One region of the Brevibacterium sp. LE-L genome, then DNA from elsewhere that is predicted to be linked to it. Evidence: riboswitches for the same ligand, from Rfam matches in the RefSeq annotation. Region 1 holds a riboswitch; each other region holds the start of a gene.
The links. A riboswitch is a leader RNA that binds a small molecule or an ion and turns the genes downstream of it on or off. The one in region 1 is predicted to bind thiamine pyrophosphate.

Region 2: it holds a riboswitch for thiamine pyrophosphate, as region 1 does, so the genes downstream of both, thiM (hydroxyethylthiazole kinase) here and thiO (glycine oxidase ThiO) in region 1, are expected to answer to the same signal.
Region 3: it holds a riboswitch for thiamine pyrophosphate, as region 1 does, so the genes downstream of both, ACQE2J_RS15130 (ECF transporter S component) here and thiO (glycine oxidase ThiO) in region 1, are expected to answer to the same signal.
Region 4: it holds a riboswitch for thiamine pyrophosphate, as region 1 does, so the genes downstream of both, thiC (phosphomethylpyrimidine synthase ThiC) here and thiO (glycine oxidase ThiO) in region 1, are expected to answer to the same signal.

Annotation. Positions count from the first base shown of each region.
Region 1 is NZ_CP189759.1:2,806,261-2,813,969, reverse strand. Features, by position in the region: gene ACQE2J_RS12730 (thiazole synthase) at 1-716, opposite strand, end outside; gene thiS (sulfur carrier protein ThiS) at 718-975, opposite strand; gene thiO (glycine oxidase ThiO) at 972-2,132, opposite strand; TPP riboswitch at 2,122-2,225, opposite strand; gene thiE (thiamine phosphate synthase) at 2,237-2,920, shown strand; gene ACQE2J_RS12710 (ketopantoate reductase family protein) at 2,917-3,882, shown strand; gene ACQE2J_RS12705 (DedA family protein) at 3,836-5,059, opposite strand; gene ACQE2J_RS12700 (sensor histidine kinase) at 5,212-6,399, shown strand; gene ACQE2J_RS12695 (response regulator transcription factor) at 6,408-7,082, shown strand; gene ACQE2J_RS12690 (alpha-hydroxy acid oxidase) at 7,267-7,709, shown strand, end outside.
Region 2 is NZ_CP189759.1:1,390,179-1,397,887, reverse strand. Features, by position in the region: gene ACQE2J_RS06265 (TenA family protein) at 1-357, shown strand, start outside; gene tenA (thiaminase II) at 354-1,013, shown strand; gene ACQE2J_RS06255 (ABC transporter ATP-binding protein) at 1,014-1,784, opposite strand; gene ACQE2J_RS06250 (ABC transporter permease) at 1,774-2,553, opposite strand; gene ACQE2J_RS06245 (ABC transporter substrate-binding protein) at 2,556-3,599, opposite strand; gene thiE (thiamine phosphate synthase) at 3,655-4,290, opposite strand; gene thiM (hydroxyethylthiazole kinase) at 4,287-5,111, opposite strand; TPP riboswitch at 5,200-5,295, opposite strand; TPP riboswitch at 5,732-5,830, shown strand; gene ACQE2J_RS06230 (NUDIX hydrolase) at 5,821-6,264, shown strand; gene ACQE2J_RS06225 (ATP-binding protein) at 6,594-7,364, opposite strand; gene istA (IS21 family transposase) at 7,361-7,709, opposite strand, start outside.
Region 3 is NZ_CP189759.1:3,313,186-3,320,894, reverse strand. Features, by position in the region: gene ACQE2J_RS15155 (class I SAM-dependent methyltransferase) at 1-234, shown strand, start outside; gene ACQE2J_RS15150 (putative quinol monooxygenase) at 323-643, shown strand; gene ACQE2J_RS15145 (hypothetical protein) at 700-1,263, shown strand; gene ACQE2J_RS15140 (energy-coupling factor transporter transmembrane component T family protein) at 1,281-2,126, opposite strand; gene ACQE2J_RS15135 (ABC transporter ATP-binding protein) at 2,119-3,696, opposite strand; gene ACQE2J_RS15130 (ECF transporter S component) at 3,696-4,325, opposite strand; TPP riboswitch at 4,347-4,455, opposite strand; gene ACQE2J_RS15125 (universal stress protein) at 4,547-5,506, opposite strand; gene ACQE2J_RS15120 (DUF4916 domain-containing protein) at 5,643-6,182, opposite strand; gene ACQE2J_RS15115 (MmgE/PrpD family protein) at 6,377-7,709, shown strand, end outside.
Region 4 is NZ_CP189759.1:3,883,927-3,891,635, reverse strand. Features, by position in the region: gene thiC (phosphomethylpyrimidine synthase ThiC) at 1-1,135, opposite strand, end outside; TPP riboswitch at 1,131-1,239, opposite strand; gene ACQE2J_RS17650 (M18 family aminopeptidase) at 1,368-2,672, opposite strand; gene ACQE2J_RS17645 (DUF1684 domain-containing protein) at 2,807-4,414, shown strand; gene ACQE2J_RS17640 (M13 family metallopeptidase) at 4,501-6,471, opposite strand; gene ACQE2J_RS17635 (low molecular weight protein-tyrosine-phosphatase) at 6,568-7,149, shown strand; gene ACQE2J_RS17630 (copper resistance CopC family protein) at 7,204-7,709, shown strand, end outside.

The sequences.
Region 1 (7,709 bases):
CGCTTCGGAATCCTTCCTGCCGCGCTCGCCAGGTGCCCGGCTTCCACAGCCAGAGCCATTGCCCGGGCCATAGCGTGAGCATCATGGGCGCGGGTGACGGCGGAGGCCAGGAGCACCGCGGTGCACCCGAGCTCCATCGCCAGAGCCGCATCCGAGGCGGTTCCGACGCCGGCGTCGAGGATGATCGGCACCTGTGCACGGGAGACGATGGTTTCGATGTTGTGTGGGTTGAGGATGCCCAGCCCGCTGCCGATGGGAGCGCCGGCCGGCATGACCACAGCCACCCCGGCATCCTCCAGACGTTTCGCCAGAGCCGGATCATCGTTCGTGTAGGCGAAGACCGTGAACCCGTCGAGGACGAGCTCCTCGGCGGCGGCGAAGAGTTCGACGGGATCCGGCAGCAGTGTGTCCTCGTCGGCGATGACCTCGAGTTTCACCCAGTTCGTCTCCAGCGCCTCCCGGGCCAATCGGGCAGTGAGCACGGCATCCCGGGCGGTATAGCAGCCGGCCGTATTCGGCAGGACCCGTATCCCCAAGCGCTGCAGCATGCTGAATACCGAGTCCCGGGACTCGGCGTCGAAACGGCGCATCGCCACAGTCGTCAGCTCAGTCCCCGAGGCCCGCAGTGCGTCTTCGAGGATGCTCAGAGAACTCGCCCCGCCCGTGCCCATCACGAGTCGAGCCGACATCTCCACGTCATCGATCGTCCAGGTCATCTCAGCCTCCCTGAACAGCGGTGACGATGTCGACGGTGTGTCCGTCGACCAGAGGGAAGCCGGACCAGGCTCCGCGACGAATGACTTCCCCGTCGACGGCCAGGGCCAGCCCTAAGCGTCCGCCGTCGGCAGGTGTCCCATCGGTGTTCAGTTCCCGTCCGGTGACGTGGGCGATGAGGTCGAGCGCCGAGGTGGCGCTCGACAGCTCATGATGTTCGCCGTTGAGGACGATGGTCGGTGAGTGTTCACGGTCGGTCATGAAATGCTCCTCGCTGCGAGATTGGTGGTGGTGTCTTCTGTGGTGAAGCGGAAAGGGGATACGGACTCGAGTGCCCCGTCGGGTGGCCAGTCAGACGAGGCGCCCAGGGCGAGTTCGGCACCGATCCTGCCGCCGAGCGGGCATAAGAGGATGCCATGTCGGAAATACCCCGTGCTCACGACACAGCCGGAATCGATGCGCCCGATCATCGGCAGGTCATCGGGGGACCCGGGCCGGGCGCGGGTGGTGATATCGGTGATCTCGGCATCCAGGATGCCCGGAACCAGTCGCTGCCCGTCATTGAGCAGTCGGTGGATGGCCCCGGCCGGGGTGCCGGAGAGTCCGTCTTCACGGGAGCTGGCACCGAGCACGATCTCTCCGTCGGGGCGAGGTACCAGGTAGACGGGGCGACCGTTGACCAATCCGCGGATGGTGCGAGTCAGCAGGGGAGTCACCTCGGCGGGGGCACGCAGTCGCAGGACATCGCCCCAGACCTTTCGGATCGGCAGTGCCGGCGCCCCCACGATCTCAGTGACGGCATCGCCGGCACAGATGATCACCTGATCGGCTTCGACGCGTCGGCCATCGGCCAGTCGGACACCCACGGTCGCATCGACATCCTTGAGCAGCTGGGTCACCCGCTGCCGAACGAGGGACACCTCGTCAGCCGTCAGGGCAGAGCGCAGAGCGGCGGAGACCCGACGGGGGTCGATCGACCGATCACCGGGAATGTGCACGGCCCCGGCCACGGAAGGCGCCAGCGACGGCTCGATTCGGCGAGCAGCACTTCCGGTGATCAGCTCGGTTGCGAAACCGGACTGCGACTGTGCCTCGCGCAGCTCCCGCAGCGCCTGCAGATCGGCCCGGTCACCGGCGCAGACCAGGGTCCCGGCATCTGTGAAGCCGAGATCGGCTCCGGCTGCGCTCGCCACCTCGGCGGCGAAACCCGGATACATCTCCGCCGAGGCCTGCATCAGCGGGTACAGGGGAGTCTGCCCCCACACCACCTCGGCGGCGGGAGCGAGCATCCCCGCGGCGGCATGGCTCGCTCCCCTGGCAGGGGCAGGGTCGATGATGGTGACTTCGGCACCGAGGCGGCGCAGATACCAAGCCGTGGACAGGCCGATGATCCCGGCACCGACGACGATGACTCTCACAGCTTCTCCCTCCGGCGGCATGATCCGCATCAGGTCTGACGGTCGGCTCTTACGCCCTCTCAGCCTCTTTGGGAGGCTCCCGCGAACTCCTCTACTCTATGACCATGACCACACAGATGCCACCGCGTACCGCAGCGCGGCAGACGAAGAGAGCCTGGCGGGAGGCCCGATTGGCCGAAGCGTCGCTCTACCTGTGCACCGACGCCAGGACCGCTCAAGGTGACCTCGCCGAGTTCCTCGACGCCGCCTATTCCGGGGGAGTCGACATCATCCAACTGAGGGACAAGAGCCTCGAAGCCCGCGCCGAGATCACAGCACTGGAGGTCCTCAGGGACGCCGCGGCACGGCACGGCAAGCTCTTCTCCGTCAATGACCGCGCCGATGTCGCACTGCTGACCGACGCCGATGTCTTCCACGTCGGACAGGGAGACCTCACCAGCGTCCAAGCCAGAGCCGTGCTCGGCCCCGACGTCATCCTCGGCCGCTCCACACATTCTCTCGACCAGGCGCTCGCCGCCGAGGCAGACCCGGAGACCGACTATTTCTGTGTCGGACCGGTATGGGAGACCCCGACGAAACCCGGCCGTGCCGCTGTGGGGACGGAGCTGCTGGAAGCCGTCACCGCTGAGGCGGCCACACCGTGGTTCGCGATCGGCGGGATCTCGGCCGGGGAGAGACTGGAAGCGGTCCGGCAGGCGGGCGCGAACCGTGCCGTCGTCGTCCGCGCGATAGCCTCGGCAGAGGACCCCGCTGCGGCCGCTCGGGGGCTCAAGGAGGAACTGAAATGACTGAATCAGCCGGCAGCGCAGCCTCGGGAACCGATGCCCGGCCCGACCTGTCGATCCTCATTGCCGGGGCAGGCGCCACCGGGGGAGCGTTCGGCACCTATCTGCACGAGGCCGGTCGCAGTGTCACCTTCCTGCTGAGGCGCGCGCGGGCAGAGGCGATCCGCTCGGAAGGGCTGCGCTTCGCTGCTCCGGACCATGACCGGACGAATCAGGTCCGTGTGGTCACCGCAGAGGAACTCAGCGCCGCACCGCAGACCTACGACCTCGTCATCGTCGCGGTCAAAGCGGGCGGCCTCGACTCGGTCATCGACGATATCGGACCGGCTGTGGGAGAGCAGACGACGATCGTCCCGTTCCTCAACGGCATGGCCCAGATCGAGAAGCTGCAGAACCGGTTCCCCGGTCAGGTGCTCGGCGGATTCGTCAAGATCGTCGGCACCATCAGAGACGGTGCCGTCGTCCAACTCACCGATCTGGCCGTGATGACCATCGGCGACCTTGACGGAGCAGACGTGCCGACCCGAATCGTCGAAGCACTCGATGTGCCAGGGTTCAGACTCCAGACCATCGACGGAATCATCGACGGACTGTGGGAGAAGTGGACTTTCATCGCCGCGGCGGGAGTCGTCACCTGCCTGTTCCGTGCTCCGGTCGGGGCGATCATGGATGCCGGAGGCAGACCGCATGTGCATGCCATCGTCGATGAACTCGAAGCTGTGGCCGACGCGGCCGGACACCCGGTGTCAGAGCAGTCCCACGCCATGACGCTGAAGATGCTCACCGAAGACGGATCGGCCTTCACCTCTTCCCTCTACCGGGACGTGACAGCAGGGCTTCCGAGCGAAGCGGAGCACATCCTCGGCGATCTGGCGCTCAGAGCAGACGAGCTGGGAGCAGCGACTCCGCTGCTGGACCTCACACTTGTGCAGCTGCGGGCAGGCGCAGCCCAGCAGCGGCCCTGACTTCTGCCATACCCGTTCGCAGCATCGCCAGATACGGCTCCTGCGGCTGGGCGTGTTCGGCATCGGCTGAACCATGGGCGGCGGTGAACGTGACCATGGGGACGCCGTCGGCATCGTCGAGGACGAGGAGGGTCTCGTATCCGCCCGGACCCACCGAATAGGAGCTGCCGGCGGGCAGATCGAAGACGAGGTGTTCCAACGGACTGTCGGGTTCGGGCCGGCGGTTCATCTCTTGGGCCGCCACATCGGCGAACTGCGCGGCGGTGATGAGGTAGGCCTTGGCCGGAGTCGGTCCGGGCACGGAATGATCGTAGAAGGCCATTCCGCCGCCCCAGACCTTCGACTCGCCGGCGAAGTAGATCGTGCCGGGCAGTTCGATCCCGGCCTCGGCTTGAGGCAGTGTCGCGTCTCTGGCACCCGGATAGGTCACCATCGCCCCGGGCGGTCGTCCGCCCTGCAGATAGCAGGCGAGCCGATCGCGGGCCATGTTCGAACCGTAGCTGACGTACCACACATGTGTTTGAGACATCTCTTCCATGATGCCACCTCGGGCCCCGAGACTGTCGAACCGGTTCCCGGTGCGTCCACGACGGTGCTGCCGCAGTCTGCGGACGAGTTCGGCTGCACCGGTGACGGCCACAGCGATGCCGATGCCGACGGCCACTCCGATCAGTGGGCGGTCCTCGAAGATCGAGCCGCCGATCAGTCCGATTCCCGTCGAGTAGAGTGCCCAGGCCAGAGAGCCGATGCCGTCCCAGAGGAGGAAGCTGCGGATGGGGAGTCCGAACAGGCCGGAGCCGATGGTCGCCACGCTGCGCCCGCCGGGAACGAATCGACCAGCGATGAGAGTGGTGCCGGCTCGGCGAGAGAAGGCTGTGCGGGTGGAATCGATGAGTTTCGCTGCCCGTGTCCACCGCTGCCACCTGCCGACACCAGAGTCGGCGAGTCGGCCGAGGAGGTGAGCGGCCAGATCACCGAGGAGAGCCCCGCCGGCGGCAGCGAGGACGAGACCCGCTGGATGAGGCAGCCCCGCAGCGGCGAACGTCGCGGCGGTGATGAGCAGGGTCTCGGACGGAACGATGGGCATCAGCGAGTCGAGCGCCGCGGCCACAGCGATGAGCAGATAGACCCACGGAGATGTGAGAGTGGCGGTGAGCAGCTCGAGTGTGAGTTCCATACTCAACCACGCTAAAGAGCAGATGATCCGAGCGGTACGCGGCCGGGCACACGGTCAGCGCGGGCGACCGGCAGCACTGCTGCGGAAAACCGGAACCCGAGACTGCGGTCGAACCTCTGTGAGTCGGCGTCCGGCGTTGCTACGATCGATCCATGCCTTGGCCGAGCGCGCTGTCCACCCGTTTTCCTCCTGAAGCACGGATGTTCGCCGCGCGGTGGGCGCGTTCGGTCCTCGCTGTCGCGTGGGGCGGTCTGCTGTGTCTTCCGCTGCTCATCGCCTCCGTCTTCCCACCCTCCTCACGTGTGGCCAAGAGGGTGAGAGGGTGGGAACTCGCCCGTCATTCTCGCGGATTCGGACTCGTCCTCGCCGCCGCACCGGACCACCGCCGGTTCCTGCTCGGCAACGGCCTCGTTGCGGGAATCGCCATCATCCCCACCGCGAACCTCCTCGGCGGATTCCTCGTCGTGACTCTCGGTTCGCTCTTCCAGGGGTTCTTCATCGGGGGAGCCGTCAACATCGGCTTCGACATGTGGTCGATCTCCCAACCCACACTCTTCGTCGGTGTCCTCTACGGGGCGGCGAACCTCATCGGAGCCGTTGCCCTGGCCGAAGCGGCGAGCTGGGCGCACGGTCGCATCGATGCGCGCTTCGCCGAGGTGGACCGCCCTTTCGCCGTCTACACCCGCATCAGTGAGCTGGTGACGACCCGCCGCGGAGTCGTCCTCGCCATCGATGAGGAGCGACGACGGATCGAACGCGACCTGCATGATGGCGTGCAGCAGAACGTCGTCTCCCTGTCCGTGCTCATCGCCCGCGCCCAGCGAGCCTCTGATCCGGTGAAGTCCAAAGCCCTCCTCGACGATGCGCTGGTTCAGTCCCAGGACCTCATCGACGAGATGCGGGAAGTCGCATGGCGGGTCTACCCCACAGCACTGGACGATCATGGGCTTCGGCCCGTGCTCGAGAGGATCGCCGGTCGCAGCCCCGTACCGTTGACTCTCCTGACCGTGCAGGAGGGTAGACTTCCGCCGGCAGTGGAATCCGCCGCCTACTTCGTCGTCCGTGAGGCCGTGACGAACGTCGTCAAACACGCGGAGGCGGCAGCGATCACGGTCGGCATCGTCGCCGAGGCCCAGACACTGACCGTGACCATCTCCGATGACGGTCTCGGTGGCGCCGATCCGGGTGGGGGCGGACTCCAAGGGTTGGCCCGACGGGTCGGTGCGCTCGACGGGAGTCTCGATGTCGACTCCCCTGACGGCGCAGGCACCACAGTGAGCGCACGGATTCCGCTCGGGACGGAAGCACAGATCGGCAGTACGAAGAGTCAGACGAGGTAGAGGTGACCATGACAGAGATGCAGGCGGAGAATCGGATGCGAGTCGTCCTCGCCGATGACGCGGTGCTGCTGCGCGAAGGTGTGCGCAGTCTGCTCGAAGACGAGGGGATCAGCGTCGTCGCGTCCGTCGGCGACGCGGGCGAGCTGCTGCGGGCGGTGAACGAGCTGCGACCGACCCTTGCGATCGTCGACGTGCGGATGCCGCCGACTCACACCACCGAGGGGCTTGAGGCGGCGTTGGCGATCAAACGCCGATTTCCGGACATCGGTGTGCTCGTGCTCAGCCAATATGTGCTGCGCGAGTATGCGACGGAGCTGCTGAGCACCGAATCTGTGGGCGTCGGCTACCTGCTGAAGAACCGGGTGACCGACATCGATCGGTTCCTCGAGTCGGTCCAGCGGATAGCCGAGGGCGGAACGGTCATCGATCCCGACGTCGTGCGGCAGCTGCTGACCACCTCGGAGAGGCAGAACACGCTGTCGACCCTGACCCCGCGGGAGAGCGAAGTGCTCGAAGCGATGGCCGAGGGACTGTCGAATCGGGGCATCGGCGAACGACTCTTCGTCTCGGTCAGCTCCGTCGAGAAGTCCATCAGTGCGATCTTCGACAAACTCGGCCTCCTCGCGGGGGAGACGACGAGTCGACGCGTCGCAGCAGTGCTCGCCTACCTCAACCAGGAGTGAGCACCCCGGCCGCGGTGCTTTGACGACTCGCGCAGGGCGATTCGGGGCGGACAGGCGTTCGGCTGACGGTCGCCTGAGCAAGTGCGGCGCTCGCCTCCTTAGACTGGCACTCTGCGGACCGCGAACGACCCGCCATGGAACCTCCGGACTGCGGATGCCAGCCGGAGCCTGACCCAGGAGAGAGATGAAACGTCGACTGCCCGATCTCAAAGAACTCGCTCCCTTGCTGCAGTTCGACCTGCCCCGCCTCGACCGGGTCGCAGCCAGGTTGGAGTCGGCCGCAGACATCTGGGACCTCCGGCGCGTCGCCAAGCGTGTGACGCCGACGGCTCCGTTCGACTACGTCGACGGTGCCGCCCTCGATGAGAGGACCCTGCAGAAGAACCGCGACGCACTGGGCCGCATCGAGCTTCTTCCTCGAATCCTCCACGGAGTCGACGCCCCCGACACGTCGACGACGATCGCCGGAGCCCGGGCCCGACTGCCCTTCGGCATCGCCCCGACCGGATACACCCGCATGATGCACTCCGAGGGCGAGATCGCCGGAGTGCGTGCGGCGACGAAGGCCGGAATCCCGTTCTCGCTGTCGACGATGGGCACGACCTCGGTCGAGGACGTCGCCCAGGC
Region 2 (7,709 bases), 1.4 Mb from region 1:
GAGCTGATCCCCGACACGGAGGCGACCACCGCGTTCACGGCGCTGTTCCGCGAGGCGGCCGAGACCCGCGAGTACGCGGTGATTCTTGCGGTGCTGCTCGTCACTGAATGGCTGTACCTCGACTGGGCCACGAACGCGCCTGAAGCGCTGCCGGAGAGCTTCGTGCATGCCGACTGGATCACGCTCCACGACTACCCCGGGTTCCACGACCTCGTCGCCTTCCTCCGCGCCGAGCTCGACCGGGTCGGCCCCGCGCAGCAGGCGCTTGCCGAGGACTTCTTCGCGCGGGCCGTCGCGATCGAGCTGGAGTTCTTCGACGCCAGCTATACCCACCCGTTGGAAGGAGTAGCCCGATGACCCTCTTCGCAGACCTGAAGACCGCGATCGGCCCCGAGTGGCGGACCTACACCGAGCACGAGTTCGTACAGAAGCTCAGCGAGGGCACCCTGCCGCTGCCCGTGTTCCAGGACTACCTGGTGCAGGATTACCTGTTTCTCGTGCAGTTCGCCCGCGCGAACGCGTTGGCCGCGTACAAGAGTCGCAGCCTCGCCGACATCACAGACGCGAGCGGAGCGCTGCGCGCGATCCTGCACGAGACCGAGCTGCACTGTCGCCTCACCGCGAGGTGGGGCATCCCGGAAGACGAGCTCGATGCGGCGCCTGAGAAGCAGGCGACGGTCGCCTACACCCGCTACGTGCTGGACACCGGCATGTCGGGCGACCTGCTGGACCTGCACGTCGCACTCTCCCCTTGCACGATCGGTTACGGCGAGATCGGCGTCGCTCTCGATCCGGCGCGCCGGGCCCGCGAGGGTCACCCGTACGCGGAGTGGATCGCCGAGTACGCCGGTCCCGAGTTCCAGGGAGCCGCAACGGCTGCGATCCAACGCCTTGACGCGTTGACCGGCGGCGAGGTCACCGAACAGCGGTTCGAGGCGCTTGTGCAGGTGTTCCGCGCCGCCACCCGGCTGGAGGCCGATTTCTGGCAGCAGGCACTCGACTCCGCCGCCTGATCAGCTGCTCAGGGCTTCGAGCAGTGTGCGTTCGAGCCGCGCGAACTCGGGGTGAGCGATGGTCTCGATGCCACGCGGCCTGGGAAGTGCGACATCGATCACCATGCGCACGGAGGCTGGGCGTGGGGTGAGTACGACGACGCGGTCGGAGAGCAGGATCGCCTCGCGAACGTCGTGTGTGATGAGCAGGGCGGTCCAGTCGTGCTCGATCCAGACCTGCTGCAGCCAGGCCTGCAGCTCCTGCTTGGTGAGCGCATCGAGCGCACCGAAGGGTTCGTCGAGCAGCAGGGTCTGCTGTTGCTGCACCACGGTGCGCAGCAGCGCCGCGCGCTGCCGCATCCCGCCGGACAGTTCGAACGGCAGAGCATCCTCGAACCCCGAGAGGCCGAAGCGAGGGAACCACTCGCGTACCTGTTGCTGAGCAGCACGGCGCTTGATCCCTTGCACTTCGAGGCCGAGTGCGGCGTTCTCGGCGATGCTGCGCCAGGGAAAGAGGAGATCCTTCTGGGGCATGTAGGCGGCGTGGTTGCAGGATCCAGCCGCTTCTCGTCCGTCGACTCGGATGCTACCCGAAGTGGCCTGGTCGAGGCCGGCGATGATGTTGAACAGGGTGCTCTTGCCGCACCCGGACGGCCCGATGATCGAGACGAGCTCGCCTGGTGACACGTGGAGCGAGACGGCGTCGAGCACACGACGGGTCTGACCGCGTCGCAGTTGGAACTCGCGGGTGATCTCGTCGAGTTCGAGGCGGGGCGCGGTTTCAGCGCTCATTCGCCGCCCTCCTTTCCTTCAGGTGCCAGGGGATGACGAGCCGTTCGATGAGGTAGGTGGAGAGGTAGAGGGTGATGCTGACGAGTGCCGTGACGGCGACTGCGGCGAGCACGAGGTCGGTGCGGAACGCGTTCTTCTGCACGCTCATGTAGATTCCAAGCCCTTCTTTCGCGCCGACGTATTCGGCGAAGATCGCCCCGATCACCGCGTAGGTGATCCCGATTCTGAGCGAGGTGAAGAACAATGGGAGTGCCGAGGGGAGCCTGACGAGCAAGAACTCGCGGATCCTCCCCGCCCCCATGCTGCGCAGCAGTGCGGAGGCTTCCCGGTCTGTGTGTGCGAAGCCTTCGACGAGGCCGATCGTGATCGGGAAGAAGGTGACGAGGGCGACCACGAGGATCTTCGGTAGCAGCCCGAATCCGAACCAGATGATCATGAGCGGCGCGATCGCGATGACAGGGATGGTCTGCGAGGCGACCAGCAGAGGGATGAGGCCTCGGCGCATGAGCGGTGAGAAGTCGATGGCGATCGCGATTATCCATGCGCACACCAGGGAGACGCCGAAGCCGACCGCTGTCACGCTGAGCGTGGCCGCGGCGTGATCGACGATCGCGGCGCGGTGCTCCCATCCCGACTCCGCGACACGGGACGGGGCGGGGAGCACCTGCGGGCGCGCCCCGGTCAGGTGCACGGCCGCCTCCCACACTGCGACGAGCACGGTGAGGAAGACGAGCGGCACCCACAGGTTCGCCCAGGAGCGCGCCCGCACGATCAGTCCTGCAGGTACTCGTTCGTGAAGAACTCCGACCAGTCCGGCTGCTCGTCGAGCGGCTTCCCGTCGCGGTCGGTGAGCAGCCCTGTATCGAAGAGGAACTCGCCCAGCTCGCTCCAGTGCTCCTCGGTCTGCAGGCCGAAGTCGCCGTTCTCATCGAGCATGTAGCCTTCGGAGAGCATCTGCTGCCCTGCGACCAGCAGGTCCAGCTCGGTGAGCAGACCGGAGTTCTCCTCCTGCAGGATCTCCGCCGTCGCCTCCGGATCGGCGATCGAGTCCTCATATCCTCGGGCCAGCGCCTGCACGAAGTCGCGCGCCACATCGGGGTTCTCCTCGAGCCAAGTACCGTTGCCGACGACGATCACCTGATAGGCGTCGGGGAACCCGTAGTCGGTGTAGGCGAAGTTCTTCAGCTCGATCCCGCGCTGCTCAGCCTCGACGCCCTCCACCGCGACGAACGGAACGGTGAAGTCCACGTCCCCCGAATAGAGCGCCTCGTATGCGCTCGTGCCGAGCACGACAGTCTCGAAGTCGCCTTGACCGCCTGCGGCCTGCACGACACCCTGCATGGTGATCGTTTCGGCGGGGTTGTCGAAGCCGCCGAAGACGAGACCGTCGAGGTCTGCGGGGCTAGTGATGTCGTCGCGGTCGCCGAGCACAGCGACCTCGGTCGCCCACGTCTGCTGCACGGCGAGCACCGATGTGAGGTCGGCGCCGGAGGCGATCGACATGGAGGCGGTGTCCTGGAAGCTGATACCGAACTCCGCCTGACCAGCGTCGACGAGCACCTCGGGGTTGCTGTTGTTGAACGGCAGGATCTCGACATCGATGCCGGCGTCTTCGAAGTACCCCTCGTGCAGGGCCACGTACAGGCCAGTATGGTTCACGTTCGGGGTCCAGTCGAGCGCGAAACGCACGGTCGTGCGCTGATCATCGGCCGGGGCATCGTTGTCGGTGCCGGCGCAGCCGGTGAGGACGACGGTGGTGAGCGCGATTGCGCTGGCTGCGGTCAATGCGCGTCGGAATCTGGGTGAGATGGTCACGGTTCTCCATGTTCTGTTCGGGGAATGAGGTTTGGGAATCAGGGGCGGTTCGTGCTCAGCCCCAGGCCCGCACGAATCGGCGCGCGGTCGCCTTGGGGTCTTCGGCGGCGCAGATCGCGGAGACGATGGCAGCCCCTGCGGCGCCGTCGTCGCGCAGCCGGGCGATATCGTCTATACCGATGCCGCCGATCGCGACCGAGGGCACCGACGCCGCGGCCGCCAGGCGTCGAAAGCCGTCGAACCCCAGCGCCGGAGGATGGTCCGGCTTGGTGGCCGTGGGGCGGATCACGCCGATGCCGAGGTAGTCCACAGTGCCTTCGGGTAAATGCGTCACCGCTGCGAGGTGCTCGTCACTGTTCGCTGTCAGGCCGATCACGGCATCGGGGCCGAACTCGTCGCGCGCCGATCGCACGGCGGGGTCACCCTGCCCAAGATGCACCCCGTCGACCGGGATGCCGCGTTCTCTCGCTGCTATCGCGACATCGAGCCGGTCGTTGACCAGCAGCAGCGCGCGGCCCTGGATCGCTTCCGCCAGACGTTCGAGCTCACGCAGATGTGCATCGAAGCCGGCATGCTTGTCGCGCAGCTGTACGGTGCGCACCCCGCCATCGACGGCTGCCCGCACGGTCTCCGCCACGCCCCGTTCACCGCAGAGCGCACGATCGGTCACCAGGTAGATGCCGAGGTTCACGCCCCACCGCCCGGCGCCGTCTCGGCGCGCACCTGCTCCGACGCGCTCACCTCCGCTGCGCTGATCGCGTACAGCGCGTCGAGCAGACGGGCAGCGAACGACCCGGGCCCCGCCGTCTCTGCAGCGGCCCGCTCAGCGGCGATCCCGTACACGACATGCGCAGCAGCCACCGCCTCGACCGGTGAGAACTCACCACGGATGGCAGCGAATGCCGCGATCAGCGCACCCAGCGCGCACCCACCGCCGGTGATCTTCGTCAGCGGCAGATCGCCGTTTGAAACCCGGAGGATGCGCTCACCGTCGGTGACCAGATCCACCGGCCCAGACACCGCCACGACTGTGCGCAGGTCTCTCGCCAACCGCATCGCGATCGGTGCGGCCGCCTCGGTCTCATCCGCACTTTCGACGCCCTTGCCACCCGTTCCGGCCCCCGCGAGCGCGAGGATCTCGGAGGCGTTGCCCCGGATCGCGAACGGGTGCTGGGCGGCGAGCTTCTCGGCGAGAGCTGTCCGGATGGGCAGCGACCCGATCGCGACCGGATCGAGCACCCACGGCGTGCCCGCATCGTTCGCCACGGCGACCGCTTCCTCGGACGCCGCACGCTGCTCCGGGATCGGCGTTCCCAGATTCACCAACAGGCCCCCGGCGACACGGGCGAACGGTCCGGCCTCGCCGACGATGTCGACCATCGCCGGTGCCGCGCCGATGGCCAGCAAGGTGTTCGCGGTGAAGTTCGTGACCACCGAGTTAGTGATGCACTGCACCAACGGGGTCTGCGCCCTCAGCTCACCGAGCAGAACCGCGGATGATGAGACAGACATGAACTCTCGCTTTCTTCCACTGCGAAAGAAAGTCGATCACCATGACGGCACGCCGAAAGCGGACACCTGGATCGGTATCTCGAACGCGCTGAAGTCATCCGGACATTCCCTTCGCCAGTACGAACTGGATCAGGTTCGACGGGTGTGATCTCAGCCGCTGGGTGCGGCACCCCGTGTCACTGCCCACTACCCTAACGCATTCGGCCACAACTGGGAGCACTCCCGTGGAACGCTAGGGCCGCCGATGGTCAGGAGCACGGCAGATCCTGGCGGGGGCTGTCGACGGTGATTCGCCGACACTGAACCAGATCGGTGCAGCCCACGGTGTCAGGGACCATATAGAAAGATCAAATACCAACACGGGCAGCCGACCACGGCCCCATCCTGGTACAAAACCATGCGGTCGGCAGGAGCACGGAGACGCTGAGGACTACCAGCCTCTGAGGGGCTCCGGGTGAGATCGGCCGGCGGCATCGGCGCCCTCCACTCCTGCTGCACGGAACCCGCACCTCCGTCAGTACACGAAAAAAGCGGCGGGAGTGAACGCAAGACCTCGGATAAACGTTCCCTCGCAAAGAGCCAGCGACCGATGAGCAGCACAAATCCTCGGTAGACTGGTGTGACGTGACACGGGGTGCTGCACGGGATCTGCGGCTGAGATCACACCCGTCGAACCTGCTCTAGTTCGAACTAGCGAAGGAATGTCCAAGTGAGTGCTTCCACCTCTCCGTCCCGTCCGATCGTCGCGACGATCGCAGCAGTCATCCGTGGCGGCGACGTGCTGCTGGTGCGTCGCGCGAACCCGCCAGATGTCGGGCGGTGGGGCTTCCCTGGGGGGAAAATCGAAACCGGCGAAACAATTCAGCAAGCCGCCCTACGCGAGTTGCATGAGGAAACCGGCGTGCACGGTGAGGCACGCGAGGTGTTCACCGCTGTCGATGCCTTCCATCACGACGACTCCGGCACCCTCCTCCAGCACTTCGTCCTCGTCGCGGTGCGGTGCGACTGGCGAACCGGGGTACCCGTGGCAGCTGATGACGCGCTGGAAGCACGCTGGTTTTCAATCGAAGACCTCGAACACGGAGACCTTGCACTCAGTCTTGATGTGCGCGAAGTTGCCGAGACTGCCTTCCGGCTCGCGCAAAGCTCTTGAACTATCTCAATACGTTTGAATGATACCGAACGACGGAAAGAGGACAACTACTTTTGGAACCGCACGGGGTTCCTGGTAGATGCAGTGCGACACAATGCGGGTTCTGTCAGTTGATCGTTTCGTGACGATCCCAGAAGTCTCGCAGTCGCATAGCGAGAGATTCAGGGCGTTCTTCCGGTACGAAATGCCCGCAGTTCTCGATGATGCCACCTTCAAGTGGCGCGTAGCGTCGGTTGGTACGGATAGTCCACGTACCTGGTACTGGTGCTCGGTGGGAGTGGTACTGGCCCCGAGCGTGTGCTCGGGGCCGGCACCTGTCGTCCTGGCGGCTACTCCCAGTAGCCGTCGTCGGCGCGGGCTTGCTCGTGGCGGAGCCTGCGCATGTCGATCTGGCCGAGGCTGATCTTTCGGGCCTGGTTCGACAGCCGGTTCACGATCGAGTCCGCAGCGACTCGGTCCGGCAGTTCGGCCACCCAGTGCGCTGGCCCCGTCTGCGAGGCGATCATCGTTGGCAGCCGGTGTTCCCGGTTCGCCAGCACTGCGAACAGATCGCTGGCAGCGTCGCTGTCGATCCCGACGGTGAGGAAATCGTCGATCACGAGTAGATCCGTGTGCGAGAGGTCGTTGAGCAGCTTCTGGTGGGCGATACCGTCCCCGCGGGCGATCACCAACCTCCTGGCCAGGTCGTCCATCCGGGCGTAGACGACGGAGTGGCCGTTGTGACACGCCGCGATGCCGAGCGCGCACGCCAGATAGGTCTTCCCACCGCCGGTCGGTGAGGTGATCAGCAGGTTGGTGGGATCTGCTCGCCAGTCGTGTGCGGCGTAGCGACGCATCCGCACCGGGGTGATGCCACGATCCTCGCGGTAGTCGATCTCCGCGATCGATGCCTGCGGGAGGGGGAAGCCGGCGGCACGGATGAGCTTGTCGACCTTGTGGATCCGGCGCTGCTCGAGTGCGTCGTCGGTAGCGGTGAGAAAGATCTGCTCCGGGGTGAGCGTGTCGTTGGCTTCGTCGTCGATGAGTTCTTCGAACCGGGTCGCGATATGCGTGACCCGCAGCTGGCGGAACTTGTCGTAATCGATGCTCGTGAACGTCACCGGGCCTCCTCCCCTCCGGTCTCGTAGTGAGACGCGTCGCGCACGTACACATCGGGTCCATTCGGTGCGCTGGCTGCGCGTTTGCGTGTGGACGCGGCCGGGATCGGCGCCCTGGGTTTCTTCTGGTCGCTGTCGATCGCAGCCATGATGCGCTTCAGCGTCGTGTAGGTGGCGTACCCGCCCCGGTTGACGAGTTCCTGGCAGGCGGCCTCGAGCCGCTGCCGGTTCTGCTTTCCGAGTCCGCTCAGGATGTTCTGGCAGTCGAGATATCCCTGCGCCTCGATCGTCTGCCGGTCGAGGACCTGCTCGATCACCGTCACGGTCGCCGGGCCGGCGCTGCGGGCA
Region 3 (7,709 bases), 510 kb from region 1:
GCCTTCCTCGACCCGGCCTCCCGCCGGCAGACCCTGAGCAACATCAAGTCCACGCTCAAGCACGGCGGCCGCTTCGTGTCCGGGTTCGGCGCCGGACGCGGCTACGATTTCGATGATTTCGCCGACGATCTCAGGGCCACCGGGATGTTCGTCGATCAGAGGTTCTCCACCTGGGAACTGCACCCCTTCGACGCCGGCAGCGACTTCCTCGTCCTCATCGCCACACGACTGTGAGGCGTTCTCGCTGCGTCCAGTCGATTCGTGCGGTCGACCGAACTAGGCTGAAGACGAACCATCCACCAAAGAGCTGAAGGAGAATCCCATGATCTTCATCGTTGTGAAGTACGACGTGAAACCCGAAAGCGTCGAGAAGTTCCCCGAGGCAGTGCGCACCTTCACCGAGGCGACCCGGGCCGAACCGGGCAATCTCTTCTTCGAATGGTCGAAGAGCCTGGAGAACCCGAACGAGTTCGTCCTCGTCGAAGCATTCACCGACGAGGGTGCCGAACCGCATGTCACGAGCGATCACTTCGCTGCCGGGCTCGAAGCGATGCGCCCGCACCTGGCCTCGACCCCGAAGATCATCTCCCGCAAGATCGACGGCGAAGGCTGGGACGAGATGGGCGAACTCAAGATCGACTGATCGCCGGACCGGCCTGAACCGTCGCTATTGGGCGCCGCAGAGATTAGACTTCTGCCATGGCGACCAGAGGGATGAACATTCCGGCGATCGAGACCGCCCTCGGCGAGAAGTGGGAGGACACCCGCGCTCGCCTCGAGGCGGCCGGGGGAGCGTCGGCGAGTCACAGAGAACTTGCCGACGCTCTCTATCCGCAGTTCGAAGGCCAAGTCGACAACCACGGCTGGTGGGTCCAAGGTGCAGTCGTCGCCTACGAGCAGGAGATCGGTCGGCGGGTGCCGGGGCAGCGTGCCGACGGCACCTTCGACGTGGCTGTCTCCCGCACGATTTCCGGTCAGCGCAGCGACCTCATCGCGAAGTTCGCCTCCTTCGTCGACGGCACTCTCAACGGAGCGGCCCTCGAGGGAGAACCCCGCACCTCCGAGACCGCGAAGCGCTCCTTCTGGCGAGCGGACCTCGACGGCGGGATCAAGGTCGAAGTCGCCGCCGAGGCGAAGAGCGACGACAAGACTCTCGTCGTCCTCACCACCTCGAAGCTGCCGAGCCCGGACGCTCTCGAAGACTGGCGGGCCTTCGGCAAGGACTTCCTCAGCCGGCTCGCAGGCCCGTCGGCCCGGGACTGAAGCGCTTCGGCTCAGCTTCAGCCGATGATCGGATTCCAGGTCCCCAGCAGGTGCGCGGCGACGATCGCCAGTGCACAGACGGCCAGGCTGATGAGCACGACCACGAGATCCCGGATCCCGAAGTGTGAGCGCCTGCGCCATGTCCGGCCGGGACGACCGAACGCACGGCCCTCCATCGCCATCGCCAGTGTGGTGGCGCGACGAATCGAGACTACGAGCAGGACGAACACCCCGCTGAAGAGGCTGTGAGTCCTCCGCAGCAGCGAACCTCCGGCCACACCCCTGGCTCGCCGCGCCATCGACAGCACCTGCCATTCGCTGACCAGGAGTCCGAGGAGCCGCGAGGCGGCAAGCACAGAGACCACGACCACCTCGGGCAGGCGCAGATGTTGGATGAGCGCATCGGACAGGTCGCGCGGATCGATCGTCGAGGCGAGCACGATGAGCGGAATCGCCAGGGCCAGAGCCCGGAGGAAGATCGCGGCGGCCGCGGACAGCGATCCGGTGGTGAATAGGATCGGTCCGAAGTCGACGACGACGGGTCCGGTCTTCTCCGCCAGCAAGGCGGTACCCCAGGCCGCGAGCAGGGCGCCGGCAGGCAGGAACCACAGTCTCTTCGCCGCGGCCGACAGGTCGAGACCCGTGGCCGGAAGGGCAAGAAGGCAGAAGACGAAGACGACTCCGGCCGAGACCAGATCGATGCTCAGCAGAGCCCCGACCATGAGGATGAGTGCCACGCCGATCTTCGTCAGCGGGTTGCACCGAACCACGAGGGTGCTGCGCATGACGGGAATGAGCTGGCCCGGATCCGGAACGGCCGCCTCGGTGGGGGAGGAGCGCACCCGCACGAGTCGTTTACTCACCGCGATCACCGGCCCTGACCTGGACGTCGGCGGACAGAGTCGTGGCCCCACCACCGTGGTCGCCGAGATCGAGGAGATCGGCCCCGATCGCCTCGAGGAACGCCTGATCGTGACTGACCGCCACGACCGCAGATCCGTGCGCGAGAGCATCGAGGAACATCTCGACCAGTCCCGCCCACGTCAGCGCATCCTGACCGAAGGTCGGCTCGTCGACGATGAGGACTCGCGGTCGAGGTGCCATCATGGCCGCCACCGACAGGCGCCGTTTCTCTCCTCCGGACAGGCTCTGCGGGTGCGTCTGCGAGAGTTCGGCCAGACCGAGTGACACGAGCAGGTCATCCACTCGTGTCGCGATCTCGGCACTCGACCAGCCGGCCAGTCGCGGACCGAGTTCGAGTTCGCCGGCGACGCTGGAAGCGAGGAACTGATGCGCGGGTTCCTGGAAGACCATCCCGATGCGCGGGGCCAACTGAGCAGAAGGCCAGGCGAAGGGGCGGGTGCGTCTGAGTCCGTCACGCAGCTCTGCCTCGGCGTGGACCGCACCGGCGAATTCGGGAATGAGCCCGGCCATGGTCAGTGCTGTCGTCGATTTCCCGGCCCCGTTCGGGCCGACGAGGCCGAGCGCCTGCCCGGCGCGCAGACTCAGATCGAGGCCGGCGACCGCGGGCGCGCGCATCCGCGGTCGCGCAACGCTGAGTTCCTCCGTGCGCAGCAGCACCTCGCCGAGGCGGTCGTCCGCCCGGTCGGACAGGACCCGTGACCGTTCGGGCTCACCATCGGTCCGGCCGGATCCGCTCAGCGACCGGGTACGGTCATCGCGGGATCGTGAGGGATCCTCGGGCACCCAGATCCCGCAGTCGATGAGAACGCTTGAGAGATTCGGATGACCGAAGACCCGACTCGGAGCGCCCTGGGCGAGGATTCCCTGCCGGCCGAGCACGATCACCCGATCGACGTGATCGAGCCACAGCCCCACGCGGTGTTCGACGACGAGCATGGTCGCCTGAGTCTCGGCCTGCACGGCAAGGACGGCATCACGGACGCCGGGCGCGGAAGACGGATCGATATTGGCCGTCGGCTCGTCGAGGACGATGACCTCCGGCGACATCGCATGGATGCCGGCCAGAGCTAGACGCTGCTTCTGCCCGCCGGACAGCGCCGCACTCGGATGCTCGGCGGGCAGGTCGAGTCCCATGGCACGCAGAGACGAGGGAATCCGAGCCTCGATGGTCTCGGCGGGCAGACCGAGGTTCTCCATCCCGAAGGCGACATCGTCGCCGATGCGGGAGAAGATCACCTGCGAATCGGGATCCTGCAGGACCAGTCCGGTGCCGCCTCGGCGAGGATTCGGAGCCTCGCCGCCGACGAGGAGCTCACCGCTGGATTCGCCGGACTCCTCGGGCAGGACGCCGGCGATGGCATGGAGCAGAGTCGACTTGCCGGCCCCCGAGGGGCCGAGGAGGAGGACCTTCTCACCCGCGGCGATGTCGATGTCGAGGGGCCCGACAGCCGGTGTATCGCGATCGGCATGCGTCCACGAGTATCCGCGTGCCGTGATCGGCAGTGCCATCAGCGCAGGCGACCGGAGGCGAACGAGCTCAGCGCCCCGGTGGCTGCGATCGCCCGATACGCGTACCAGGCGCCGATGCCGGAGAGGACGAGGCCGGAGACGATGGCGCACACCGCGTAGATCGCCTGATAGCCGAACTGCCATTCGGCGTTGTACATGATGTTCTCGCTCACAGCCATGAACGCCGCGGCCACGACCCCTGACAGTGCGGTGATCCAGAGCGTGAACCGCCTGTAGCCGAAGGCGGCGAAGACGAGTTCGGCACCGAGGCCCTGAATGAACCCGGACAGCAGCACGGTGGCTCCGAAGTGTGAGCCGAGGACCGCCTCGACGATGGCGGCGATGAGTTCGCACAGGAGCGCGGCTCCGGGCTTGCGGATGATCGCAGCGGCCAAGGGGCCGGCGAGGACCCACAGGCCGGCGATGAGCCCGATCGAGGGCGGGAAGGCCTGGAAGGCGAGTTCGAGGACCTTCCAGCTCAGCGCCAACACCCAGAACACGAGCCCGACGGCGATGCCGAGCACGGCGGTGGTGACATAGTCCACGACCCGCCACTGCTTCGATTTCGGAGCCCTGGTGTGTGCGGTCGCCGCGGCGGAGGTGGTTTTCGGTGTGGTGGTTTTCGGCATTGTGCCTCCTCATACAAGGAGGGGTGAAGAGTCTCGACTTCCTTCGGCGGTCCTAGCCGCATCAGGTTCGAGGGTCTGCAGCTTCTTCTGCACTCTCAGCGCCCCTGACGGCGCTCCCCTGTCGTAGCCACCACTGTACAACAGGGGAGAGCGGGCTCCGGCACGGAGCTGTCCGGTCCGCGGACCCTCAGGTGCCGCTGCGCTGTCAGGTGCCGTTGCTGTCAGCTCGGGACGACCATCACCGTGCCCTCGGCATGATTGAGGACTCCGCGTGAGACGGAGCCGAGCAGGACGCTGCGGAACCGTCCTCGTCCGCGCGTGCCCATCACCGTCAGCTGCGCCCTGGCGCTGATCTCGACGAGCGTCTGCGTGGGGTCACCGACCGGCACCGAGGAGGACACCTCGAGATCCGGGAACTGCTCGGACAGCTGCGCGATCTCTTCCTCCAGTCCGGCAGCGATCTGCTTCTGCCGCCGTCCCGTGACTTCGGAGCTGAGCTCGAGCTCGGGGTACCAGTAGAGCCATTCCTCTCCCGCCGGAAGCACCGCGACGACTTCGAGTGCTGTTCGGCGCAGGGCGGCTTCGGCGGCCGCGGTGACCATGGCGACCCGGCCGGTGTCCGAACCGTCGACGGCCACGACCACCGGTCCGTCCGCCTCGGCGTTCGCGGCATGGTGGGGGACGACGATCGTCGGACAGTGAGCGTGAGCCGGCACGGCGGTGGACACCGAGCCGAGGACGCGGCCCATGAAGCCGCCTCGGCCCCGCGCGCCGAGGATGATGACCTCGGCATCGGTGCTCAGCGCGATGAGCGAGCCGGCCGCATCGCCGGGCACGGTGCGGAAGCTCTTCTCTCCGGGATGATCGCGGAGGAGTTCGACCGCCTCGGCGAGGATCTTCTCCGCTTCCTGCTTCGCTATCGCGTCCTCGGGCTCGCTGGGAATCGACGCCATGTTCGGGTAGATCATCGTCGGCAGCGGATATGCGGTCACGACGGTCAACGTGGTCTTGCGTCGTTCGGCTTCCAGCGCGCCGCAGCGGACCGCGAGACCGGCGAGTTCGGAGCCGTCGAAGCCGACGAGGACGCCGAATTCCCGGTTGAGACCGGACTCGGACGGCCGGGCATCAGCCGGACGTGTTTCGGGGGTGTGGGACTCGGGCATTGGGGACTGGGCAGACATCTCGAACCTCTCCCTCGGGGCCTGGCCAACCCAGACGCCGACGACGGCCCCGACCAGCGGTATCGTCTGCGTCGCCACCAGTCTACCAAGGTTATTCTACGGAATGTAGAAAATGGTGTCTGTGAGAACCGCAGTCTCAGACCGGGAAGCCCAGATGGGTGAGCGCGGCCTTGAGGATGAAATCCTGACCGTGGCAGAGCTCGCTGGTGATGTCGGGGCGCAGGGTCTCCTCGGGGGTCAGCCAGTCGAGACTGAGGGCATCGGCTCGTGGAGTGCACTCGCCGCGGACCTCGAGGACGAAGCACATCGAGATCGCGTGCTGCCGGGGGTCGTGGAGGAGGCCGGAGCCTTCGGTCGGGAAGTATTCGGCGATGTGGAACGGGGAGATCGACGGCGGGATGACCGGCAGCGCCATCGGGCCGAGGTCGTTCTCGGCGTGCCGCATGAGCGCGGAGCGGATCGATTCGTGGAAGCGGATGCGCCCGCCCACGACCTCGCGGCCCAGGGTTCCGTCCTCGAGGCTGCGCAGCAGCAGTCCGATGCGTTCGACGTTGCCGGCCTCGCCGACTCGCACGGGGATCGCGTTGACGTAGGGGATGGGGATCCGTCTGCGCAGGCGGGCGAACTCCGCATCGTCGAACCAGTTCTCATCGAAGTCCAATGCAGTGCGGGTCATGAGGCAATCGTCCCATATCGGGGGTCGGTGCAGAAGAGGCATCGGACCCTGTTGGTGAACCAGCGCACACATCGGGTAAAATATCTTGATGTCGAGATAAATCTCCGACCGGCAGAGATCTGCCGAGTGCCGTGACCTACAGTGGGGTCAGCACCTGACGACCAGTTCCGGTCAAGGACTATGAAGGGGTATCCATGATCAATCATGAAGTCCGCACTCATAAGAGCTCAGAGAACCTGGCTCGCGAAGATCAGCTCGCTTGGAAGATCGCCGAAGTCGCATCCGACTCGACGCCGGTCGACGCAGACGTCACCGAGATGGTCATCAACCGCATCATCGACAACGCCGCCGTGGCAGCCGCCTCGGTGCGCCGCTCCGCTCCGACGCACGCTCGTGAGCAGGCGCAGGCTCATCCGTTCAACCCGGGTGCCAACATCTTCGGTCTGCCCGTGACCGATCGCTTCTCTCCGGAATGGGCCGCTTGGGCCAATGGTGTGGCCGTGCGTGAACTCGACTTCCACGACACGTTCCTCGCTGCCGAATACTCGCACCCCGGCGACAACATCCCGGCCGTCCTCGCGGTCGCCCAGCACAAGGGCATCGGCGGCAAGGACCTCATCAACGGCATCGCCACCGGCTACGAGATCCAGGTCGACCTGGTCAAGGGCATGTGCCTGCACGAGCACAAGATCGACCACGTCGCCCACCTCGGCCCCTCCGCGGCGGCCGGCATCGGCGCGCTGCTCGGCCTGCCCACCGAGGTCACCTTCCAGGCCGTCCAGCAGGCGCTGCACGTGACCACCGCGACCCGTCAGTCGCGCAAGGGCGAGATCTCGTCCTGGAAGGCTCATGCTCCCGCCTTCGCCGGGAAGATGGCCGTCGAGGCCGTCGACCGTGCGATGCGCGGTGAAGGGGCACCGAACCCGATCTACGAAGGCGAAGACGGCTTCATCGCCTGGATCCTCTCCGGCCCCGAGGCCCGCTACACCGTCCCGCTGCCGGGCCAGGGCGAAGCGAAGCGTGCGATCCTCGACACCTACACCAAGGAGCACTCGGCCGAGTACCAGGCGCAGGCGCTCATCGACCTTGCGCGCAAGCTCGGCGGACAGATCGAGGATCTGACGAAGATCAAGCGCGTCGTCATCCACACCTCGCACCACACCCATTACGTCATCGGCACCGGCGCGAACGATCCGCAGAAGATGGATCCCAAGGCCAGCCGCGAGACCCTCGACCACTCGATCATGTACATCTTCGCCGTGGCCATGCAGGACCAGGGCTGGCACCACGAGCACTCCTACGCTCCCGAGCGCGCCGGTCGTCCCGACACCGTCGAGCTGTGGCACAAGATCGAAACCACCGAGGACCCGGAGTGGACCCGTCGCTACCACTCGACCGACCCGAACGAGAAGGCCTTCGGCGGCCGCGTGGAGATCGAGTTCGACGACGGATCGACACTGACCGACGAGATCGCCGTGGCCGATGCCCACCCATTCGGTGCGCGTCCCTTCGCCCGGGCGAACTACA
Region 4 (7,709 bases), 1.1 Mb from region 1:
CGGCGAACTGGGCGGCGTCGTTGGCATCGGCGATCGAGCCCGGCCGCAGCCCGTCGCCGAGTGAGAACGCGACGTCGTAGCGGGCGAAGATCTCGCAGAGTTCGTCGAAGTGGGTGTAGAGGAAGTTCTCCTCATGGTGGGCTAAGCACCAGCCAGCCATGATGGAGCCTCCGCGGGAGACCATCCCGGTGACCCTGTTGGCCGTGAGCGGCACGTAGCGCAGCAGCACGCCGGCATGGACGGTCATGTAGTCCACGCCCTGCTCGCACTGCTCAATGACGGTGTCCCGATAGATCTCCCAGGTCAGAGCGTTCGCCTCGCCGTCGACCTTCTCCAGGGCCTGGTAGATCGGGACGGTGCCGATGGGGATGGGGGAGTTGCGGATGATCCACTCTCGGGTGGTGTGGATGTCGTTTCCGGTCGAGAGGTCCATGAGGGTGTCGGCACCCCACTTCGCGGCCCATCGCAGCTTCTGCACCTCCTCGGCGATGGAGCTGGTGACCGCGGAATTGCCGATGTTCGCGTTGATTTTCACAAGGAAGGCCTTGCCGATGATCATCGGTTCGGACTCGGGATGGTTGATGTTGTTCGGGATGATCGCGCGGCCGGCGGCGAGCTCCGAGCGGACGAGCTCGACATCGCACTGCTCGCGCAGGGCGACGAAGCGCATCTCCGGGGTGATGATGCCTTCCCGGGCGTAGTGCATCTGGGTCACGGTCCGGCCGGGCTTGGCCCGGAGTGGGACCGGTTTGCGACCCCTCCACTGCTGTGAGGGCGCTCCGCGGCGCACGGCAGCGCGACCGTCATCGGCGATGCGGTGTCCGCGGGCGGCGTAGGTTTCGGTGTCGAGGCGGCCCTCGATCCAGGGGAACCGCAGTGCCGGCAGTCCTTCCTCGGGGACGCTGCCAGGGCCGACGGTGCGGTAGACGTGGACGGGAGCGTTGGTCCGTCCGTCGGAGTCCTCGAGTTCGATGCGGGTGACGGGAACGCGGATGTCGTGCTCGGCATCCTCGAGCCACGCCGGAGAATGCGTCGGATACTGCTCGATCGTGAAATCGTTCGTGGAGTTCTTCGCATTGGGCACGGTGGCCGAAGCCGTGGCAGGGACAGGTGTTTCAGGGGTGAACGCAGTCATCTGCAGTCCTCGCTTCCTACGCCGGTATCAACCGGATCAGGTTCTACGGTCTCGGACGATCCAGTCCGATCTCAGCCCTTCTGCAGGGCTCCCGTGGGGTCGTGCAATTCGTATCACGTCGACAGCGGTGAGGACAAACCCCGCCGAGGCGGGGGTGCTTCCACGGAGGGTGCCTCCACGGAGGACAACAGCTCCAGCGAAACGACGCTGCCGCATCAGTTCTGCAGGAGCATCAGCCTTGGAGGAACGTCGTCGCGGCTCTGCCGAGGGCGACGACATCGGCGACCGCGACCATTTCGCGGGCCGAATGCATCGAATACAGGGCCGGGCCCACGTCGACGGTCGTCATGCCCAGGCGTGTCGCCGTGAGCGGACCGATTGTCGACCCGCACGGCATCGCATTGTTCGACACGAAGTCTTGGTAGTCGACGCCGGCGGCCGTGCACGCCCGCGACCACACTGCGGTGCCCACAGCATCCGTGGCGTACCGCTGCTGAGCGTTGAGTTTGAGCAGCGGACCGCCGCCGAGGCGGGGACGCACATGCGGATCATGGCGTTCCGGATAGTTCGGGTGAGCGGCATGCCCGGCGTCCGATGACACGCACACCGATGCCGCCAGCGACGCCAGATAGTCGCTGCGCGTCGAGTCCGGCAGCAGAGAGGCGATGATGCGTTCGGTGACATCGGCGAGGAACGGTCCGCACGCACCGGAGCGTGAGTTCGACCCGATCTCCTCGTGGTCGAAGGCGGCGAAGAGCGCAATGCCTTCGACCGAGTCGGCGTCGAGACTCGTCAGTGCAGTGACCCCGGCATGGACGGACAGAAGGTTGTCCAACCTCGGCGAGGCGAAGAACTCCTCACGTGCACCGAAAAGCGCCGGCTCCTGGGTGGGGACGGTGTACACGTCGTGACCGACCACCGCCTCGGGATCGACCTCGGCGGAAGCGGCGAGCAGTTCGATGACGTCGGCCTCGGCGAGATCGGCCAAGCCGATCACGGGAGCGGTGTGACGCTGCTTGTCCAAGGCCAGACCGTCATTGACCTGCCGGTCGAGGTGGATTGCCAGCTGCGGAATGCGCGCGATCGGACCGGTGCGGGCGAGCACGACCCGGCCGTCGGCGAGGCTGAGGCGACCGGCGAACGCGAGTTCCCGGTCGAGCCAGGAATTCAGCAGCGGACCGCCGTAGATCTCCACTCCGACCTGGCGCATGCCCTCGGCGGTGTATTCGTCCCCGGGTTTGAGTTTGAAGGCCGGGGAATCCGTGTGGGATCCGAACACGCGGAACCCGGGGACTGCCTCGGCGGTGGTCGTGGGATTCATCCACGCGATGATCGCACCGTCGCGGACGACGAAATGGCCGGATCCGGGCGTCAACGCCCATGCGCTCGCCTCATCGAGGCGGGAGAAACCGGCCTGCTCCAAACGGGCGGCTGCGGTGGCTACGGCGTGGTAGGAGCTGGGGGAGGCACTGACGAAGTCGCCGAGGTCGGCCGCTGTCTGCGCGGCGACAACCGGGTCCGGGTGTGATTCACTCATTTCCCCAGCCTATCGTTTGCGGTAGTTTGGATGACAAGGAACAAGGCCTCAGGCACCGGTCAGACATCGGTTCCGAGGGTAAGGCGGCGGCAGGGATCCTGCGCCCGCAACAGCAACGGCAAGGAGTGTTCGACGTGAACCAGTTCGTGACGGAGTGGAACACCTGGCGCGACTCACGGAACTCGGCACTGGCGAAACCGTTCGGCTGGCTCAGCGTCGTCGGACTGCACTGGCTCGACGTCGAGTCCACCTGGCCCGATGCCCCCGGCACCTTCACCGTCGAGGACGGCTGGGTCACCGTCGCCCTCGACTCCGGAATCAATGCCGGTCCCGCTGCCGAGACCTTCGACCTGCTGAGCCAAGCCGCCGGCGGCGGTGCGGGTGCCGGGACAGGCGGCGGTGCGGTCCGAGCGACGAGCCCCTCGGTGCCCAGCGACACCTCGACCCTGCCTGCTGTGACAGACCACGCCGCCACAGGAGCTTCTGCCGCTGACAACGCCTCCGCAGATGCCGGTGCGGCCGAGGCCGGAACCGCGGGTCATGACTCGGCCCCAGCCCGACCGCAGGTGCGTGTCGAGGACAACGGCTTCACCGCGAAGCTGCCGGCCGGGGGATCGCTCAACTGGTTCACCGTCGGCAATGTCCTCTACGAGCTCATCGACCGGGGCGGCCGCCTCGGTGTGCGTGTGCGCGATTCGAAATCGCCGCTGCTGGGCAAATTCTTCGAAGTCCCGGTCTTCGACCCGAACCCAGACTTCGTCTTCCTCGCCCGGTTCACCCGGTTCGACCCGTTCCCGACCCATACGATCGAAACCGCGCAGGAGGATCTGCAGCTGCAGACCCAAGCCGCGGGAACCGTGACCTTCGAAACTCAGCAGGGCGAGGTCACACTGCTTGCCACCGGGTGCCCGAAGACCGGGCTCCACCTGGACTTCCACGATGGAACGAACGGGGCAACCACTTCGGCGTGGCGGACGATCGACCTCGGAGTGCCGAATCAGGACGGCTCGCTCGTCATCGATTTCAACCGCGCGGTCAACTACCCCTTCGCGTTCACCTCGTTCGCGACCTGCCCCGCCCCGATCGAGGGCAACGTCGTGCCCTTCGAGGTCACGGCGGGTGAGCGGCGTCCCCCGTTCTTCTTCTCGGAAGCCGGGATCAACGTGCCGTTCCTGTTCTACGTGTGGTGGGACGAAGAGAGCGCCGAGGTGACCCGGCCCTGGTACTCCCGGTTCGGCCTCGACATCACGGTCCTCAACCCGAACCACGATGACGGTCGGGTCTCGCTCGTCGGCTTCGACGGAGTCGCGATGTCCGGCGGCGACCTCAGCCCGCTGGGGCGCAAGGCCCGATCGCGGCTCATCGACGTCGCCACCGAAGCGCTGACCTCACGGATCCCGGTCATCGGCATCGGAGCGTACTCGGCGTTCGTCATTCAGGCCCAGCGGGAACTGCGCTCGCAGCAGGGCTACAACGACGGCATCGAGGTCGAATACCAGGCGCCGGACGATCGTCTGCTCATCGTGATGAATAACGAACTCGAACCGCAGCAGGCCGGGTTCGATGTCGTCCACACCGACGCCAGTGGGCTGCTGTATGTGGAGATGCCCTTCGACATTCCGCTCGAATCCGAGCTCACCGAGGTCGAGGATTTCGAAGCCGCGCTGCAGGCCGACGCTCCGATCACCAGCTGGCAGGAATTCGACTTCCGCATGGTCCACCTCATCCGCGGCCACCGCTGACCACCCCCAGAACTACCTGACAGCGGCCCAGCAACTTCGCGCGAGGTTGCTGGGCCGCCGTCAGGTAGCAATGGGAGGGGGAGTGGTTACCAGATGGTCACGCGCTCCTCGGGAGCCAGGTACATGCCGTCGCTTTCGCTGACGCCGTAGGTGTCGTGGAAGGCCGTCATGTTCTTCACGACCTGATTGCAGCGGAACTCCTCCGGCGAATGGGGGTCGATCGAGAGCCTGCGGACGCGCTCCTCGGTGCGCATCTTCGACCGCCACGCTTTCGCCCAGGCTTCGAAGAACGCCTTCGCCTGCTCCGGGCTCGGCGCCACTGGCACACCGGGAGTCCCGGCCCGCTCACCGAGTTCGAGTTCGAGAGCCTTCCACCCGATCGACAGACCGCCGAGGTCACCGATGTTCTCCCCGACCGTCAGCGCCCCGTTGACATGCTGGGCGTCATCGAGACCGGCCGGAACCAGTGCCTCGTACTGGGCGATGAGCGCGTTCGTGCGCTCCTCAAAACGCTCCCGATCCTCCGACGTCCACCAGTCGACGAGGTTGCCGTCCCCGTCGTAGCGCGAACCCTGATCGTCGAAGCCGTGCCCGATCTCGTGACCGATGACCGCACCGATCGCCCCGAAGTTCGCCGCCACATCACCTGCGGCATCGAAGAACGGCGGCTGGAGGATCGCGGCGGGGAAGACGATCTCGTTCATCACCGGGTGGAAGTAGGCGTTGACCGTCTGCGGGGTCATCAGCCATTCGGTCCGGTCGATGCCTCCGCCGATGCGGCGCACCTGCCGCACGTGTTCGGCCTGGGCGCAGCGGCGGACGTTGCCCACCAGATCCGAGGAATCGATCGCGGCCGGGTACTCCCGCCACACCTCGGGATAGCCGACCTTCGGGGTGAACTTCGAGAGCTTGACCAGCGCACGGTCCTTCGTCTCCTCGCTCATCCAGTCGAGCTCGCGGATCGACTTGTCGTAGGCCTTGATGAGCATGCCCACGAGGTGGTCGATGGCTTCCTTGGCTTCGGGCGGGAACTCGGCGGCGACATAGAGTTTGCCGACGGCCTCGCCGAGGAGGGACTCGACGAGCCCGACCCCGCGCTTCCAGCGTTCCCGCAGCGCCGGCGTGCCCGAGAGCGTGCGGGCGTTGAAGTCGAAGTTCTCCTCGACGAATTCATCGGCCAGCAGGGACGCGGTGTCGGAGACGACGACGAAGCGCAGCCAGGTCTTGAGGGTGTCGATATCGGTCTCGGCCCACACCTTGGCCATGCCGGTGACGAAGGACGGCTGAGAGACCACGAGGTATTTGAGGTCGGTGGCTTCGGCAGTGAGCAGCCCCAAATAGGAGTCGAAGTCGAACTCCGGGCCGAGGTCGCGCAGTTCGGCGATCGAGTACTTGTTGTAGGTCTTCTCGGCGTCGCGGCAGGCCACCCGGTCCCAGTGGTGGCGGGCGATCTCGGTTTCGAACGCCATGACCTTCGCGGCCACCTCGGCGTCGGAGATCCCGGACTTCTCACCGAGCCCGGCCAAGGCGGACATCTTCTTCACATGGGCGAGGAACTTCGCGCGCACCTCGGCGTGGTCGTCGTTGAAGTAGTAGTCCTCGTCGGGCAGGGAGATGCCGGCCTGGACGAGGTAGAGGGCGTAGACGTCGGAGTCCTTCGCATCGGCGGTGACGTACCCGCCGAGCACTCCGCCGATGCCTTCGATCTCGAGCCGGGCCAGCAGGGCCGCGAGCTCGGACTTGTCCTCGGCGGCGTCGATGGCGGTGAACGTCGAGTCCAGCGGGGTCACACCGAGTTCGTTGATGCGGTCGACGTCCATGAACGAGGTGAAGAGGTCCGCGACCTTCTGGCCCTCGGAACCGGGTTCCTGTGGGGCGTCGGAGACGGCGGTGATGATGTCGCGGACCTTGGTCTCGGCGGTGTCGAAGAGCTCGCGCATGGCACCGTCGCCGGCCCGGTCGTCGGGGATGGTGAACGCGTCGATCCACTCGCCGTTGATGTTGCGGTACAGGTCGTCCTGAGGGCGCACCGAGGCGGAAGAAGTTTCAGAAGTCATGGTGCAACAGTATCGTGATCAGCAGGGGTTCTGCGCTGGAGTTTCCGACGTCGTCCGTCGGTCGGCCGCCCGCCGCAGATCGTTGAGGAGGAACGAATGAGTATGGCATCCGTCGTGTTCGTGTGCACCGGCAATATCTGCCGCTCGGTGACGGCCGAACGCGTGCTCGAGCACCATCTGAGGATCAACGGCACCGAGGCGGTCGTCGATTCCGCCGGAATCAGCGACGAGGAGGCCGGCAATCCCATCGACCCACGTCAGGCGCGGGTGCTCGCGGCCGCCGGCTACCGCACCGATGATCACGCCGCTCGACAGATCACGGTCGACTGGCTGGCCGAACGCGATCTGGCCGTGGCGATGACCGCTCGCCACTATCGTGCGCTGCAGCGGCTGATCGAGCAGATCCCCGCCGAGGCGGCCCCGGAGCTGCGGATGCTGCGTGAGTTCGATCCCCGGCTGGCTCCGGACGGGTCCGAAGACGGGTCCGAAAGCGAATCCGTCGGTCGTGGACAGGGCCGCGGGATCAGTGGTGCGGCCGAGCCCGGTGCCCCCGCACCCGATGTGCCGGACCCTTGGTACGGCGAATTAAAGGATTTCGAAGAAACTCTTGAGACAATTGAAGTGTCCGTGCCGGGAATCACCGATCACCTGCACGCTCTGGCCGAGAAGTCTGCGTGATACTGGAAGCAGAATCGCCGATCGATGAACGAACGCCCTGAAGGAGAAACTCTCATGACTCGTACTAAGTGGTCCGCTTTCAAGCTGGGCTTCGCCGCCCTGCTGGTGGCTGCCTTGAGTGTCTTCGCGTTTGCGCCCGCCAGTGCTCACGACCAGCTCGTGTCCTCGAACCCCGAAGACGGGGCGGAACTGGATCAGCAGCCCGAGTGGCTCGAGATGACGTTCTCCGGGAACATCCAAGAGGTCGGCTCCGAAGTCACCGTCGTCGTCGACGGCAAGGACGTCTCGGCCGGTGAGCTCACCGTCGAGGGCAAGAAGCTCAGCGTGGCGCTGCCCGATGACCTCAAACCCGGCGACTATGAGGTGACCTGGCGTGTGGTGTCCCAGGACGGACACCCGATCTCCGGTGACTATGCCTTCACCATCAAGGACTCCGAGGGCGCAGGCGGCGCTGTCGAAGAGTCCACCAAGGCCGGCCTCGGCGGCGGAGTCGTCGACGAACCGGGCAAGGACACCGGAGAGCGCGGTGAGATCGGAGAGGCCAGCGGCAGCGATTCGGG